One region of the Paenibacillus sp. FSL R7-0048 genome, then DNA from elsewhere that is predicted to be linked to it. Evidence: riboswitches for the same ligand, from Rfam matches in the RefSeq annotation. Region 1 holds a riboswitch; the other holds the start of a gene.
The links. Region 1 has a riboswitch for S-adenosylmethionine ahead of metA (homoserine O-acetyltransferase MetA). Riboswitches for the same ligand answer to the same signal wherever they lie in the genome.

Region 1 (7,902 bases):
ACCGCCTTAGTACAACGAGCCGGCGTTAATGACCGGACTCGCTCCGCGCTCCGACACGATCGCAACCATCAGATTATTAATCATCGCCGCTTTGCGTTCCTCATCAAGCTCAACCACGCCACTCTCTTTAAGCTGTTTAATCGCCATATCGACCATGCCCACGGCGCCTTCAACAATGATTTGACGAGCGGACAGAATTGCAGATGCTTGCTGACGTTGCAACATTGTACTGGCAATCTCTGTGGAATAAGCCAAGTGTGTGAGCCGCGCTTCAATGACCTCTACACCAGATATCGACAAACGTTCTTGCAGCTCGGTTGCCAATTCTTTAGCAATCTCATCTGCATTGGCCCGCAGGGACATGCCCGATTCATTGAAGTTATCATACGGGTATTTACTGGCCACATGACGCAGCGCTGTTTCACTTTGAATTTCCACAAACGCCATATATTTATCTACATCAAAAAGCGCTTTTGCAGAGTTAATTACCTTAAATACGATAACTGCAGCAATTTCAATCGGATTACCTTCCACATCATTAACCTTCAGCTTGACACTGTTAAAGTTACGTACGCGGAGGGAAACCGTCTTGCGCAAACTGAACGGAATGACTGCAAACAAGCCACTTGTCACGATAGTCCCTACATATTGCCCGAAAAAGGTAACTACAACCGACTTATTGGGCTGCACAACCGTAACACTTGTACATAATACCCCAGCTACAACGAACAGAATAACTGGCACTGCGACATACTCTTGAACCGCACCATAAATTCCCCCAGCTAAACAAACTGCAATTAAGGCGAGAACCCAAAATCCACTGACAGGACGAAGCGTTTTCTCTTTCATAAAAGCACCCCCACTAGATATTCTTTTGATATGATTATGATATCACTTTTGGATAATAATGTGAATGGGTAAAAAGAAATAAAAAAATAATTTTATGTTCACATTTATATAAAACTTCGTTTAAAAGGCGTACTCCACACCAACCTTAGTTTGTGTAGTTAACATTAGTTCATAGTGTTCGTATACATCTGCTCTATCGGACACTGATGCTCTTATACGCCACATTTTCTGATTTTCCCTATGCTATCGGACCCCACAGTCGCTATTGCACTAAAAACCAGCCTATATGAGGCTCTTTTCAAGGAATAGCTTCGCTGGGGTCCGAACCCCGACTCAAGAAGCGCTGAATTTGCAATTAAGGTCCACTGGGTCCGTACGCCTAGCGGATGATTTAACAAGCGAAGATTCAGATGTGTTCTGCAATAAGGCTTACTAATGTTCGTAATCCTAACCTTACAAAAAAACGCTTGATGCTCAGTAATCCACTTAAGGATTAACAAGCATCAAGCGTTGATTAATAATTAATATATATTAGTTCTGCATTACAAAATCATTATCAATCTTCGCATTAGGATCATCGAACACCCGCAGAATATCATAACGTGTATTCCGCTGTGCTGGAACTTTGCCTGCTTCGCGAATCAGCTGAGTAATCGACTCGATGTTTACCTTATAAGTCGCACCCGCTGAAGATACTACGTTCTCTTCAATCATTGTGCTGCCGAAATCGTTGCAGCCATATTGCAAGGAGAGCTTGCCGACCTCTGGCCCCATAGTGACCCAAGAAGATTGGAAGTTCTTAATATTATCCAGCACAAGGCGGCTGATCGCTACCGTCTTCAGATATTCCTCAGGCGTTTGTCTGTCCAGCTTCAGGTTGGTATTGTCCGGCTGGAATGTCCATGAGATAAAGGCCAAGAAACCTTCAGAATCATATTTGTTGGCAATACACTCATCCTGAGCCTCACGTACACGTAGTAAGTGCAAAGCTCGTTCTTCCATACTTTCTCCAAGCCCAATCACCATTGTTGCTGTTGTATTCATACCCACTTTATGTGCTGTCTGCATTACATCCATCCACTCGCGCCACGAGCCTTTTAGCCGGCTGATTTTGCGGCGTGTACGGTCATCAAGAATTTCTGCGCCTCCGCCTGGCAAGGAATCCAGACCCGCAGCATGAATTTCACGAACCACTTGTTCTAGCGGTAATCCTGACACTTCCTTCATCTTCATAATCTCCGCAGGAGAGAAGGAGTGCATTGTAATCTCAGGGAACCGTTGCTTAATTCCGCGCAGTATATCTGTATAGTAGCTAAATGGAAGGTTAGGATTAGTTCCACCTTGCATAAGAATTTCTGTACCATTAACAGCAATCGTTTCAGCAATTTTTTGATAAATCGTTTCATCTGGCAGCACATAGCCTTCATCCGAGCCTGGTCTGCGGTAAAAAGCACAAAAACGGCAGTACACATCACATACATTCGTATAGTTAATATTACGGCCAATTACAAATGTGGCTAACGGGTCCGGATGCCAGCGTTCCATAATAGTGTTTGCAGCAGCACCCATTTTCTCAATTTCGTTGCTCTCGAATAGTCGGATGGTATCTTCCAATTGGAGACGGTCACCCCGCAGGGCTTTATCCAAAATAAGATCTATCGTACTCATCGTTCGCATCCTCCTTTTAAACCCTTAGGGATATGGTAGATTCACAAAATCACAAGAAAAATAACGTTGTCGTCCTTTAGAGATAACAACCGTTTCTCGTAGTAACATAAGGATAAAGTATAGTATGTAACTTATACCTTATATTTTAATAAATGAACAGTTCATTTCCTCATCGTATCACAATCTGAACAGCTTGAAAAACTTTTTACTTTCTTAGCAAGATACCATCCAGCAGAAAGAGTCTTTACATTGCTGCCTGCACCCGGTGAATCAAAATTCCTGGAGGCTGCCGGACACAGATGACGTTATTAGTTAGTATTTAGCCTTTGGAGCATTGTTATGGACTCCAGCGACGCTATTCCTTGACAAGAGACTCATGAAGGCAGGTTTTTAGCGCAATAGCTGCTGTGGAGTCCGTTAACATTCCAAATGTGTAATAATGCTGTGTCTAAGGTCAGCTGTGTCCAATAGCAAAAAGTCCAAAAAGAAGAGCTATCCCAGCAGCCAATTCCCGGCTTATGAGACAGCTCTATTTCATCCTCCGTCTAACACCAGCTCTAAATCAACGGTGAGATAGATCCTCGATATTTTCCAGCAATTCGGTGCCGATCTGGGTTGCCGTTACTTTTACTTCGTTTCGATTTCCGCCCGCGCAGCCTCCAAAGCATGACCAAGATCAGCAATTAGATCCTCCGCATGTTCAATGCCGACCGAGAAGCGCAGCAATCGATCATCTACACCCACCGCATTCCGAATTTCCACAGGAATATCCGCATGCGTCTGTACTGCAGGATAGGTCATTAGCGATTCAACACCGCCGAGGCTCTCCGCGAAGGCAATAAGCCGGATATGACGAAGCAGAGGTTCTACGTATCTGGCATCTTTTAATTTGAAAGAAAAAATTCCGGTATTGCCCGAGGACTGGCGATTCTGGATTTCATATCCCGGATGATCCGGCAGGCCTGGATGGAACACTTCCGCAATCGCCGGATGCTCTTGTAGATAGCGGGCAATTGCTAGCGCATTACTCTCGTGCCGTTCCATACGCAGGGCCAGTGTCTTCATGCCTCTCATCAGCTGATAACTGTCTGTTGGCCCAAGCACAGCGCCAATAGAGTTATGTAGAATCGCTATTTCAGCGGATAATTCAGCCCCTTTAGATACAATAAGACCAGCAAGAACATCATTGTGTCCGCCCAAATATTTGGTAGCACTATGGACTACAATGTCTGCACCTAATTCCAGAGGACGCTGGAAAAATGGAGTCAGCAGTGTATTGTCTACAATTGTGAGCAGCCCATGATGACGGGCCCAAGTAGCAACGGCTGCAATATCCGTAACCATCATCAAAGGATTCGTTGGCGTTTCAATAAATATCGCCTTCGTATTTGGAAGACGTGAAGCCTCAAGCGCATCCAAATCATTCGTGTCTACATAGGAAGCAGTGATTCCAAACTTGGACATAATTCGTTCCAACAAACGATAGGTCCCGCCGTAAAGATCCAGCGAAACGATCAAGTGATCGCCTTGCCCAAACAGGGTAAATATGGTTTGAATAGCTGCCATCCCAGAACTACAGGCAAAACCTGCATCACCAGACTCCAATTCCGCAGCCGCATTCTCTAGTACGGAACGGGTTGGACTTTTGGTACGGCTATAATCGAAACCTGTGCTCTGCCCAAGCTTCGGGTGACGGAATGCCGTAGCATTATAGATAGGAAAATTAATGGCTCCGGTAGCCGGATCTTCTTGTGAACCTATTTGTGCCAGTCTGCTTTCAATCCTAAGTTTGTCGTCCATGATAAATGCCTCCTAAATTGTAATGTAGCGCTGATCTTAATAAACAATCGGGTCGATATCGTAAGGTGTCTCTTGATATACATAGTAATTGAGCCAATTAGAGAATAATAAGTTGGCATGTGCACGCCACACTGCAGGAGGTGTTTGTTCTGGATCATCTTTAGGGAAATAGTGTTTCGGCAAGGCCATCTCCATGCCCCTCTCCAAATCACGATCATATTCCCATTTCAAGGATAATGGATCGTATTCGGAATGTCCGGTCACAAATATTTGTTTGCCGTCGGTCGTAGCTACTAGATACATACCAGCTTCTTCGGATTCCGCCAGAATCTGCAGATCTGGATTGCTCTCAATATCTTCGCGGGAGACATCGGTATGACGGGAATGCGGTACATGGAATACCTCGTCAAAGCCGCGCAGCAATTTAATGTTATTTTGATTAATCGTATGGGAGAATACTCCAAAACATTTTTCAGGCAAAGCCACTTTACGAACACCAAAATGATGATACAACCCTGCCTGTGCCGCCCAACAGATATGCATGGTCGAGGTCACATTATCCTTGCTCCATTCAAAAATCTCTTTTAGCTCTTCCCAATAGGATACTTCCTCAAACTCCATTTGCTCTACGGGTGCTCCTGTAACAATAAGACCATCCAAACGGCGGTGGCTGATCTCGTCAAAAGTTTTGTAAAAGCTTCTCAAATGCTCAGCAGAAGTATTCTTAGAAGTATGTGAGCGTGGATGCAGCAAGGTAACGTCAACCTGTAGCGGTGAATTTCCTATTAAACGCAGCAATTGAGTCTCCGTCGTTTCTTTAGTCGGCATGAGATTCAGAATAGCAATCCTTAGTGGACGGATATCCTGATGGAAAGCCAAACTATCATCCATCACAAAAATATTTTCACCGGATAGTATTTCTTTTGCTGGTAAACTGTCGGGAATTTTAATTGGCATTGTCTTTCCACTCCTTAACTGTATTTAGGTTATGATGTCACATCGCGGCTTTCTGAACAATAAAAAGACCTTTCTCGGAAAACGAGAAAGGTCATATCTACAGTCATATGCGCCTCTCTCATCTGCCAGAAACTTTTGGACGAGGTTTAGTCGTCAGCAAAGTTCCGCAAGAATTAGCACCGTGCGTTCACACGCCGGTTGCCGGGTTTCATAGGGCTAGTCCCTCCACCTGCTCTTGATAAGATTTAGCTGTATTCAATTAAATTTCTTTAAAATTTACTTTAAATCATGAACCTCCTTTTCGTCAAGTCCATACAATGCTGAAGTAGCCTCAAAGTAACAATAAATTTGCTTGAAAGAGGCATACTCCGTTGTTATACTAGACAAGTATTTCATACCTGAACGAAAAGAAGAGGTGAGAAGAAGAATGGAAGGCGACCCGAGCTCGCAATTAAGTGTACAGAATGAGCAACCACACAGGATAATCATCAGCTTGCCGGCGGCGGGAGCAGTTCTTCTTCATGCCCTCGAATCGTCATTCGGCCTCTTGTATTGATTGTAACGCCGGCCAAGCTGATTTTTTCTCTGTGCTTAATTAGCAGTCCCTGGTGAAGACCCGGGGATAGAAGGAGTGGAATCAGATGAAAATCCGGCTGGTGAATGCAGGGGTTTTTACACCTATTGATGAAATTGATGAAACATTGACACCCCCAACAGAAGGGTTCTATTGGATTGATGCAGATGTGGAGGATTTGGAGCTGCTTCAGCCCCTGTTCAACCTGCATGATCTCGCTGTTGAGGATTGCCTTAGTGAAGAGGATCAACGTCCAAAGATCGAAATATACGAAAGTCATTACTTTATTGTTGTAAACAGCATCCGCTTTGATGATGAGGAAATCTTCCTGCGGGCGCTCAATATATTCTTGGGCAGACATTATATTATTACTGTAACGAAACAAAAGATTCACGAGCTACGCGTCCTGAAGCCCATGTTATGGGAACAAGAGGTTAGCGAACCCGACCAATTCCTTTACCTGCTTATCGACCTTGTCGTAGATAATTATTTCTCCGTAGGTGACCGAATTGAAGCCCGGATTGAGAAGCTTGAAGAGGATATCCTAATGCATACCAAGAAATCTCATCTGAGTGAGATTATCGGTCTGCGAAGTGAGATCTTATGGTTAAAGAAGATGCTGGGACCACAGAAAGAGGTTATCAATACCCTGAATAAAAAAGACCTCCGTCTGATTGATGATCAGCTGCAGAAATACTTTAGCGACATTTATGAAAATGCAGTTAAAATATCCGAAACCTTTGAGACGTACCGCGATCTCATGGGCAACTTACGTGAGGCCTACCAATCCAGTATCGCCAACCGCGCCAATGAAATTATGAGAGTATTTACCGCGATTACAACGATATTCATGCCTTTGACCGTAATTACCGGAATCTATGGGATGAACTTTGATCATATGCCGGAATTGCATACGAAATACGGTTATTTTGCCGTTATAGGTCTAATGTTGACGTTAGGCTGTGGGATGCTGTATGTATTCCGCAAGAAAGAATGGCTATGAAAATAAACGGACGAATAGGCAAGACGAAGGCCCTTTAACCCTATGGTGTAAGGAAGCCTTCGTCTTTTTGATATGATAAAAAGCTACTAGAAACTGGTCGCCATGCCCACTTTAGGAGCTTGCTCCCGCCGGAAACGAATGCGGATCAGCCGCAGACGTTCATAATAGCTATCCAGCCCTTCTGCTGCTGAAAAATCCTCCCCATACACCTTATGCAGCACTGGCTTTAGAAAAAGATCTCCTACCTCTGCATAGGCATTCCATATCGCCTCCTGCTCATTCTGCGGCACATTTTTCAGTTCTACCTCGATCAGTTTCTCCACGCAATAACCTTCTCTTTCCAGCTCCTCTACCGCTTCAATCAGTTCGCGACGGTTCACTCCACTGTTCACCTTAAGCTGTTCTAACCCTAACCCATTCTCGATCCCTTGCAGCAGAATTCGCCGTAATCGCAGTCTTTCTAGCTGTTTCTTATATTTGACCTCTTTCTGTTTATAGAGCCAGGATACAAAAGAATCCTCCTCAATTTCTTGGTGTACCCAATTCAAAGGAAAGGAATGTTCCCTTGCAGCCGTAGAGGTTATAGCCAACCAATCCGTGCCATATTGGGCTACCTTTCCTTCCCCTACACCAGGGATCTGCAGCAGCTCCTCTGGTGTATGCGGCAAGAAAGTGCTTATCAAACGTAACAAACGATTGCTGGCAAGAATGTAAGGGGCTTTCCGTTCACTAGAAGCTCGGCTGCGGCGCCAAGCACATAACTCCTCATATATAGCTTCGTTCCCATTATATTCACTGTAATATTGCAGCCTTAGCTGCTCCTGATTACGCCCGGTAAGGCCGTCTTCTTCATGAAATACGCCATCAATCAACGGCCGATAGCCATCCCCCATCTTCACCGCCAGCTCATGCCTGTAAACACAAAGCATTTCATTCCATGAACCACCCGCGTACCACAAATGCTCCTGTGTTTCCTCACCGCCTGAAAAATCACGCCAGCCCAGACTCCACACTCCTTCTTCCTCTCCAATCCATAGCTGAGCGAACACCT
Region 2 (7,902 bases), 4.1 Mb from region 1:
TTGGTCTCATGATGATCTCCCTATTCCGCCTAACCATTTTATTTTTTAACTTTTTGTACTATAATGAACTTACGAAAGGAGTGATTGAGAAATGAGTGAGAATGCACAAAGCACCGAAATGTATGATGAAGTACTAGAAGTGCTGGATAAGCTTCGTCCGTTCCTGCAGCGCGATGGCGGTGACGTAGAACTGGTCGATGTGGAAGACGGCATCGTTAAGTTGAAACTTATGGGTGCCTGCGGCAGCTGCCCAAGCTCCACGATCACCTTGAAAGCCGGGATTGAACGCGCCCTCCTTGAAGAAGTAGAAGGCGTTGAAGAAGTAGTTCAAGTATTCTAAATCCCGTTCAATAACCCTCCCGATTCTCCTGTAAAGGAGATCGGGATTTTCTTATTATAGAGGATTTAACATTCTCTCACAACCTTAGAACATAAAACCCGCAAGCCAACTTGGCTGCGGGTTCTTGTTATGACTATAGACGAATTTAGCTTCATTCCTTAAAACGCTGGAATGATCGCACCTTCGTACTTTTCTTCGATGAAAGCTTTAGCTTCTGGAGAATTCAGGGCAGCAACCAGCTTTTTGATGGCTTCGGAATCTTTATTGTCTTGACGGGTTACCAAAATGTTAGCATAAGGGGAATCTACACCCTCGATGAACAATGCATCTTTAGTTGGCACAAGACCAGCGTCTAGTGCAAAGTTCGTGTTGATCAAAGCAAGGTCTACCTCATCCAGTTGACGTGGGAGCATAGCAGCTTCCAACTCAATGATGTCGAGATTTTTCTTGTTTTCAGTGATATCTGCTTTTGTTGCAGCAATGTTTGTATCATCTTTCAAGGTAATCAGACCATTTTTTGCAAGTAGGATTAGTGCACGGCCACCGTTAGTAGCATCGTTCGGAATGGCAACTTTTGCACCATCAGCCAACTCATCGATCGATTTGATTTTTTTGGAATAAGCCCCAAAAGGTTCAACGTGAACGGATGCAACAGAGACCAGGTCGGTTTTATTATTTTTGTTTTGGTCATCCAGATACGGTTGGTGTTGGAAAAAGTTAGCATCTAACTCCTTCTCATCAAGCTGCACGTTAGGTTGAATATAGTCAGTGAATTCTTTGATTTCAAGTGTAATTCCATCTTTTTCAAGCAATGGAGCAATAGCCTTCAAAATTTCAGCATGAGGAACAGGTGAGGCACCAATAACCAATTTCACTGGATCTTTAGTAGGTTCACTTGTTGCTTCTGCGTTTGGTGCTGTTGTAGCAGCCGAGCTCCCAGCATTATTAGATGCATTGTTGTTACCGCAAGCCGCAAGCACCGCAACCAGTGTCAGGCTAAAAAATGTAAGTAGTACTTTTTTCATTGTAAATCCCCCTCTAATCTATATTTTGTATTGAATAAGGATATATATGGATGTACCTTATTTCCGTGTGTAATGTTTTACGAGTCGGTCACCGGCCATTTGTAGCAATTGCACCAGTACGACAATAAATACTATAGAAACAATCATAATCTCCGTCTCATAGCGGTGGTAGCCGTAACGAATCGCCAAGTCACCTAATCCGCCGCCCCCAACCATACCAGCCATTGCTGTATAGGAGACCAGTGTAACCAGTGTGATCGTAACTCCAGCGAGCAGGCCTGGACGAGCTTCTGGCAAAAGCACACGCATAACGATTTGGTTCGTCGATGCTCCCATACCTTGTGCGGCTTCGATGACTCCGCGGTCTACCTCTCTTAACGACGTCTCTACCAAGCGGGCAAAAAACGGAGCTGCACCAATCACCAGAGGTGGAATCGTACCGAGTACACCAATGGAGGTTCCAACAACGGCTTTGCTGAAAGGAATTAGAGCCACCATCAAAATGATAAAGGGTACGGAACGTAGAATATTTACAAGTAATGATAAGACCGAGTAAGTTACTCTGATTACTATACTATTCGATTTCCCCCATAAATACAATAGAATTCCGAGTGGCAAACCAAGAATAATTGTGAACAATCCGGAAAAAAATATCATTTTTATAGTAGCAACCGTAGCATCCACCATTTCTTGCCAATTTAGATCTGCAAAATTCATTACGAAATCACCTCCACATCAAGGCCTTGAGCAATTAGCCTGGAGATCGTTACAGCAATCGCCTCAGCTGGCCCTTCGAACCGCACAATCATCTGTCCATAAGGCACATCTTTAATCGTTGAAATGGTACCATGTAAGATTGCAAAGCTTACACCCGTATCACGCACGACATCGGATAGTGCCGAGCCGTAAGTTTTTTCTCCGAAAAAAGTAATTTTGACAGCTTGAGAGTTATCCCCGGCAGCAGCATCAAGCGCCACTCGAAGAGGTCCTTCATTCTGTGTCTCACTGCGGATGAAATCGCGTGTAACCTCATGCTGCGGCTTGAGAAATACCTCTGTAACTTTGCCTTGCTCAACAATCCCACCACCATGAATGACCGCGACACGGTCGCAGATGCTCTGGATTACATGCATTTCATGTGTGATCAGCACAATGGTCAAATGGAATCTTTTATTAATATCGAGCAGCAGCTTAAGAATGGAGTCCGTTGTCTGGGGATCAAGCGCAGAAGTGGCCTCGTCACACAGCAGTACATCAGGGTCACTGGCTAGTGCCCGGGCGATGCCGACCCGCTGCTTTTGTCCTCCAGATAACTGAGAAGGATACTTACCTTTATGTTCTTCGAGCCCAACTAAAGCGAGCAAGTCTTTCACTTTTGTATCAATAGCTGTTCTAGATGTACCTGCAAGGCGCAGTGGAAAGGCAATATTATCGTATACGGTCGCCGAAGACAACAAATTGAAATGTTGAAAAATCATCCCAATCTTGCGCCGCTGTTCCTGCAGCTGACCTTGGTTAAGACTGGTTAGCTCAACACCGTCTACCCAGACCTCTCCTTCTGTCGGACGTTCCAACAGATTAATGCAACGAATCAATGTACTTTTCCCGGCTCCAGAGTGGCCGATGACTCCGAATATTTCACCTTTCTCGATGGACAGATTCAATCCAGAAAGTGCTGTTGCCGCATTACTCCCTTTTCCATAAACCTTTGTTATCCCTTTTAGATTAATCAACTCTCGTCGCCCCCCCTTTATACTTCACTTATTCTATACAAAAAAACCTCCAACGATCGATGCAGATCGCAAGAGGCTCTGTGGGTTTATTAAGACAATGCCTTCTCATCTGCCAACGACCGCAACCTGCGCCATTGTAGGAATTAGCACCATGACATTTGTACAACGCTTCCCGCGCTGGATACAAATCGGTTGCCGGGCTTCATCGGGCCTATCCCTCCGCCGCTCTCGATAAGATAAAGTTATGAAATTATATTTTTTCTGAAATCGTACATACTTTAATGCAAGCATAAGTATAGTGAGTTTATCTATTTTTGTCAAAAGGAAATATATTGAACAATTACGATTTTATGCTCTTTGCCTTGCTTATTTCCTTACGCAGCTGTTCATTGCTGTAGCTGAATGCCGCGATTAATGTCTTACAGTTCATTTCGAGCGATTGTTTTAAATCCTCAAGATGGCTATCCAGATCCTCGAGCTGAATTTTGTCATGCAGACCTTGGTGCCGCTGCCACAAATCATCCTGCATTTCGGAATTCATATAATGAATTTCAGCATTTCTGCGCTTGCGTAAATTCTCCAATGGATCGCGGTAGGAGTTCTTAATCTCTTCCAGTTGATCCGCTAATGCAGGATGCACATTCAATAATTGAAGCTGACGCAGCACTGTAAAGTAAGAAAAGTGCGTTTTTAATTTGGATGTTTTGAGATCATAAAAATGATTCAGTACCGTCCCAAGCTTGTCCAGAAGAGAGAAAACCCGGATAAAGCCATCTTTATAAAAATAAACATAACGTGCATAATCGCCCTGTTCCACCGGTGTCATATCATCCATATAACCCGCAATCACTAATTTCCGGTAAAAAGCGGCCGCGAACCAACTTTGCTCCAGTTCATCCAGAGAGGAAATCAGCCCACGTGTCCAAATCTCCAGCTTGCGGTATTCATGGTCATTATCCTCATGGGCACTCATTTCCTTGCGCAGCAATGCTGCAAAAGTGGCCATATTCTCCATCGCATCAGCCAACACACCGCTGTTCTTTCGAGGCGGCTCTCCAAGTAATACCCGCAGCATATCCCAGTCCTCCTAAAGTTTTGTTCAGCGTCTGCTTCCATGGACTGCTTCGTACAAAACTCGCGACGTAAGCATCGGCCAATCAGCTCCACGATATACCGATTTCCACTTTATTATTCCGCGGGTGAAGCACCTCTATCCACGGAGGGAATGTTCTACCAAGGCGGTGGAATCATTGGGCTCGTTACATTTTTTCCAGACACGACACTACTCGCGCGATTTAGCTGCCAGACTCTTACACTCATATAACATAAGACACCAAACAAACTGGCAATCAGTAAAATATGAGCCAAAGCGGCAAATATGTACAGCCTTTCATTATCTAGAGTGTAAACCACAGCCGCCCCACTAAATACCTGCATCAAGCATAACAGCACTGCAGCTACACCCAGCGCTCTAAGCTCTGGATAATCCTTATGTTTCCAAAATGCTAAATGCCCAAGCAGCGCAGTAAGCATGAATAAGATTAAAGCCGCAATCCGATGCGTAAAAACAACACCTACACCTCCGGAAAGCTCCGGAACCCATTCTCCATTACAAAGCGGCCAACCCGAACACCCGCCTTGTGAATCCGTATGACTTACAAAGGCTCCAATATACACGACAATATAAGAATAGATGGCAGTAAAACAGGTTAAATTGCGAAAAGCCTTACTTACGGGCTTCTTTTGAGCCTCCAGCTTATGATCATACTCGCGCGCTTCATGCCATCTCTTGGTTCCAAGAGCCAACATCATAGCGCTTGAAAAGGCGATCAAAGAAAAACCCATATGCAACGCCATTACAGCAGCGGATTGGGATTTAATTACTGCAAGCGCTCCCATACCACCTTGAACGATGACGAATACTAAGGTCATAAATGCATATCCCAGCAAATCGCGCCGCGTACGAGCATAACGCCAAAAAGCAAACATCGAGGCAAGTGAGAATAACCCTGCCAAACCGCTAAACAAGCGATGGGTGTATTCAATCATCGAGCCTATAGTATAAGCCGGAATTAATTTTCCATGACAGAGCGGCCATTCATTTCCGCATTCCAAGCCCGATCCAGTCTTCGTCACTACCGCTCCTCCGAGTACAGCGAGGAACATGATAAGGCAAGTAAGATAACTAAGCCATTTCAACTGATTTGTCGTCAAAAATATCACCCGCAGTTTTTAGTAATGAAGAAGCAGCCAGACTTATATTTCAAAAAACCACCGCTTTTGCACAAACAGGCGAAAGCGGTGGTTCCTTAGGAATTACTTTTGAAGGCTTTGATGCACTTGGACCGCTTTATCAAGGAAATTCTCAATCTCTTCACGGGATTTGCGCAATTTATTAACGAATCTAACCAATTCCCGTCCATCCGAATATGCGACGAAGCTTGGAATACCCATAATATTTTGTTCTTGACTAACATCGCCCACGGCATCAACATCTACCTCAACCAGTGTAAGGCGGTCTGCATAAGACTGCTCTACCTCTGGGATAAAAGGATCGATAAATTTGCAATCCGAGCACCAGTCAGCCTTGAAGATGGCCACTGTTAATCGAGGTGATTGAATGGCTACCTGAAATTCAGCAGGAGAACTAATTTTGTCCATGATTTACTCAGTCCCTTCTTCAATATCTGTCTATTTTCTACTCTTTAAGTGAAGCAAAATGCAGTGTAGAAGTCAAACCTATTCTCTCATACGAACACGTGCAGGCTGTAACTTCATCAGCGGATTCAATAATTTTTGCAGCGCCCGCGGATAACTGGAGATTTCCTGTTTAGTCAGCACGCCCAGCACAATAAGCAGTACTAGATAAATAACAACAACAGCGGCTCCTACAACAAGACAAGTGATCAGAAACGCCAAACGTGCAGGCATCAGATCTGTTAACAGAATCCCAGCCTCATTCAAGCCATAACCAATCCCGCCGGACACAAGTACCGCAATCACGAAACCGCCCCAACGTTTGCCCATAATTTCAAAAGACACAATCGATTTCAGCATACGTAAGTTAAGCAAAGTAATGACCACGAAACAAAGTGCTGTTGCACCGATGATTCCGTAGATGCCAAATACCTTACTAAGTAATAAGCTTGCCACTAATTTTACAATAATACCCGCTAACACATAATACATGGAAATTCGCGATTTGCCCATACCTAACAAAATAGAGTTCGTTGTCATCATCGTAATCTGAAAGATCGTTCCTAAAGTAAGCATGGCTACGATACCACTGCCATCTAAACTACTGAACAAGAGACCATTAACTGAATATGCAGCAACTACGAGTGATAGAACAATCGGTGCTCCTGTTAAAATAGAGATTCGAAGTGCTAAAGTCACTTGCCCTTTTAGATGTTTTTCATCCCGACGGGCATATGCAGCTGAAATAATTGGTATAAGTGATGTGCTAAGTGCTATAGAAAGAACCGGTGGAATCCCAGCGACACTCTGTGCCCGACTCCCGAAAATACCCAAAGCACGTGTGGCATCAGCTACACCAACTTGTCCACTCAGTAACGGTACAATTAAAGATGTATCAATAAAGTTCACTACTGGAACCGTAACTGAAGATAGAACGATAGGAATGGATAATTTAAATATATCCTTATAAATTCCAAATAGAGGAAGCCTTGCTTCATTCGTTTCGTATAATGCAGTTTGCCCCTCGCTACGCCGTAATTTCATAGCGTAATAGAGCATTACACCAAACGCACCAACACTACCAAATACACTACCGAATGATGCACCAGCAGCCATCCACGTGTTGTCGTACCCTTTTTGTAACAATACAAATGCCAGAAGAACAGCGGTAGATACCCTCGCGATCTGCTCCACAATTTGAGAGATGCCACCAGCCATCATATTATTCCGCCCTTGAAAGTAACCACGCATCATTGCAATAGAAGGGAAGAGTAGGAGTGCCGGAGCTATGGCCCGGATCGCCAAAGTACTTTCAGGAACTTTTGCATATTCTGCATAATAAGGAGCACCTATGTATAACAATGCGCTCATAATTACGCCAACTACAACACCAAAGATTAATGCCGCCCGATACACCTGCTGAGCTTCATTTGGTCTATTCAGTGCATAACGCTCAGATACCATTTTACTTAATGTACTTGGAATCCCTGCTGTAGCCAGCGGTAATAACATTAAATAAACTGTGTTTGCCTGTGTAAATGAAGCATTACCAACATCATTAAATAAATGCTCCAGCGGCACCCGCTGGACAAGCCCGAGTACCCTTGCCACCAAAGCTGCAGCAGCAAGGATAAGCGTGCCTTTAACAAAAGACTCTTTCTTGGACAAACTCTTTCCCCTTCTTCACTGTTAAATTAAAACCGGGCGACCCATATAAAAAAGAGGACGACCATAATTACCTGCAACACGATTTTGACCAAGGTGCTGCTAAATAAGCCGAGTATGGAGCCAACACTTACCTTAGCAGCTTTAGACGGGGAAGATCCCACGATCAGTTCTCCAATAAAAGCCCCTAGAAATGGTCCAATGATAAGACCAAAAGCGGGAATAACAAAAGGTCCCAAGATCAGCCCGATCGTGCTCCCGATAATCGATGAACGTGAACCGCCAAATTTTTTGACACCCCACGCTCCTACAACATAATCAGCAACAAAAAGAACTACAACGATCAGTGTTTGAATAATCCAGAACCAAACCCCAAAGGGCTCAAAAGAAAAGAACCAGCCGTATACAAAAAAGGCAAGATAGATCGCTAACGCACCCGGCA

Region 2: linked by a shared signal. The riboswitch ahead of NSQ91_RS26825 (methionine ABC transporter ATP-binding protein) and the one ahead of metA (homoserine O-acetyltransferase MetA) in region 1 are both predicted to bind S-adenosylmethionine.

The regions. Positions count from the first base shown of each region.
Region 1 is NZ_JBBORF010000001.1:1,973,302-1,981,203, reverse strand. Features, by position in the region: gene NSQ91_RS08430 (SPFH domain-containing protein) at 7-849, opposite strand; gene mqnC (cyclic dehypoxanthinyl futalosine synthase) at 1,381-2,517, opposite strand; gene NSQ91_RS08420 (PLP-dependent transferase) at 3,145-4,317, opposite strand; gene metA (homoserine O-acetyltransferase MetA) at 4,354-5,274, opposite strand; SAM riboswitch class I at 5,390-5,519, opposite strand; gene corA (magnesium/cobalt transporter CorA) at 5,916-6,851, shown strand; gene NSQ91_RS08405 (HRDC domain-containing protein) at 6,938-7,902, opposite strand, start outside.
Region 2 is NZ_JBBORF010000001.1:6,055,894-6,063,795, forward strand. Features, by position in the region: gene NSQ91_RS26805 (YuzB family protein) at 1-10, opposite strand, end outside; gene NSQ91_RS26810 (NifU family protein) at 92-340, shown strand; gene NSQ91_RS26815 (MetQ/NlpA family ABC transporter substrate-binding protein) at 499-1,365, opposite strand; gene NSQ91_RS26820 (methionine ABC transporter permease) at 1,423-2,052, opposite strand; gene NSQ91_RS26825 (methionine ABC transporter ATP-binding protein) at 2,082-3,098, opposite strand; SAM riboswitch class I at 3,201-3,336, opposite strand; gene NSQ91_RS26830 (Cthe_2314 family HEPN domain-containing protein) at 3,439-4,173, opposite strand; gene NSQ91_RS26835 (COX15/CtaA family protein) at 4,329-5,321, opposite strand; gene NSQ91_RS26840 (thioredoxin family protein) at 5,415-5,759, opposite strand; gene NSQ91_RS26845 (putative polysaccharide biosynthesis protein) at 5,838-7,463, opposite strand; gene NSQ91_RS26850 (DUF456 domain-containing protein) at 7,490-7,902, opposite strand, start outside.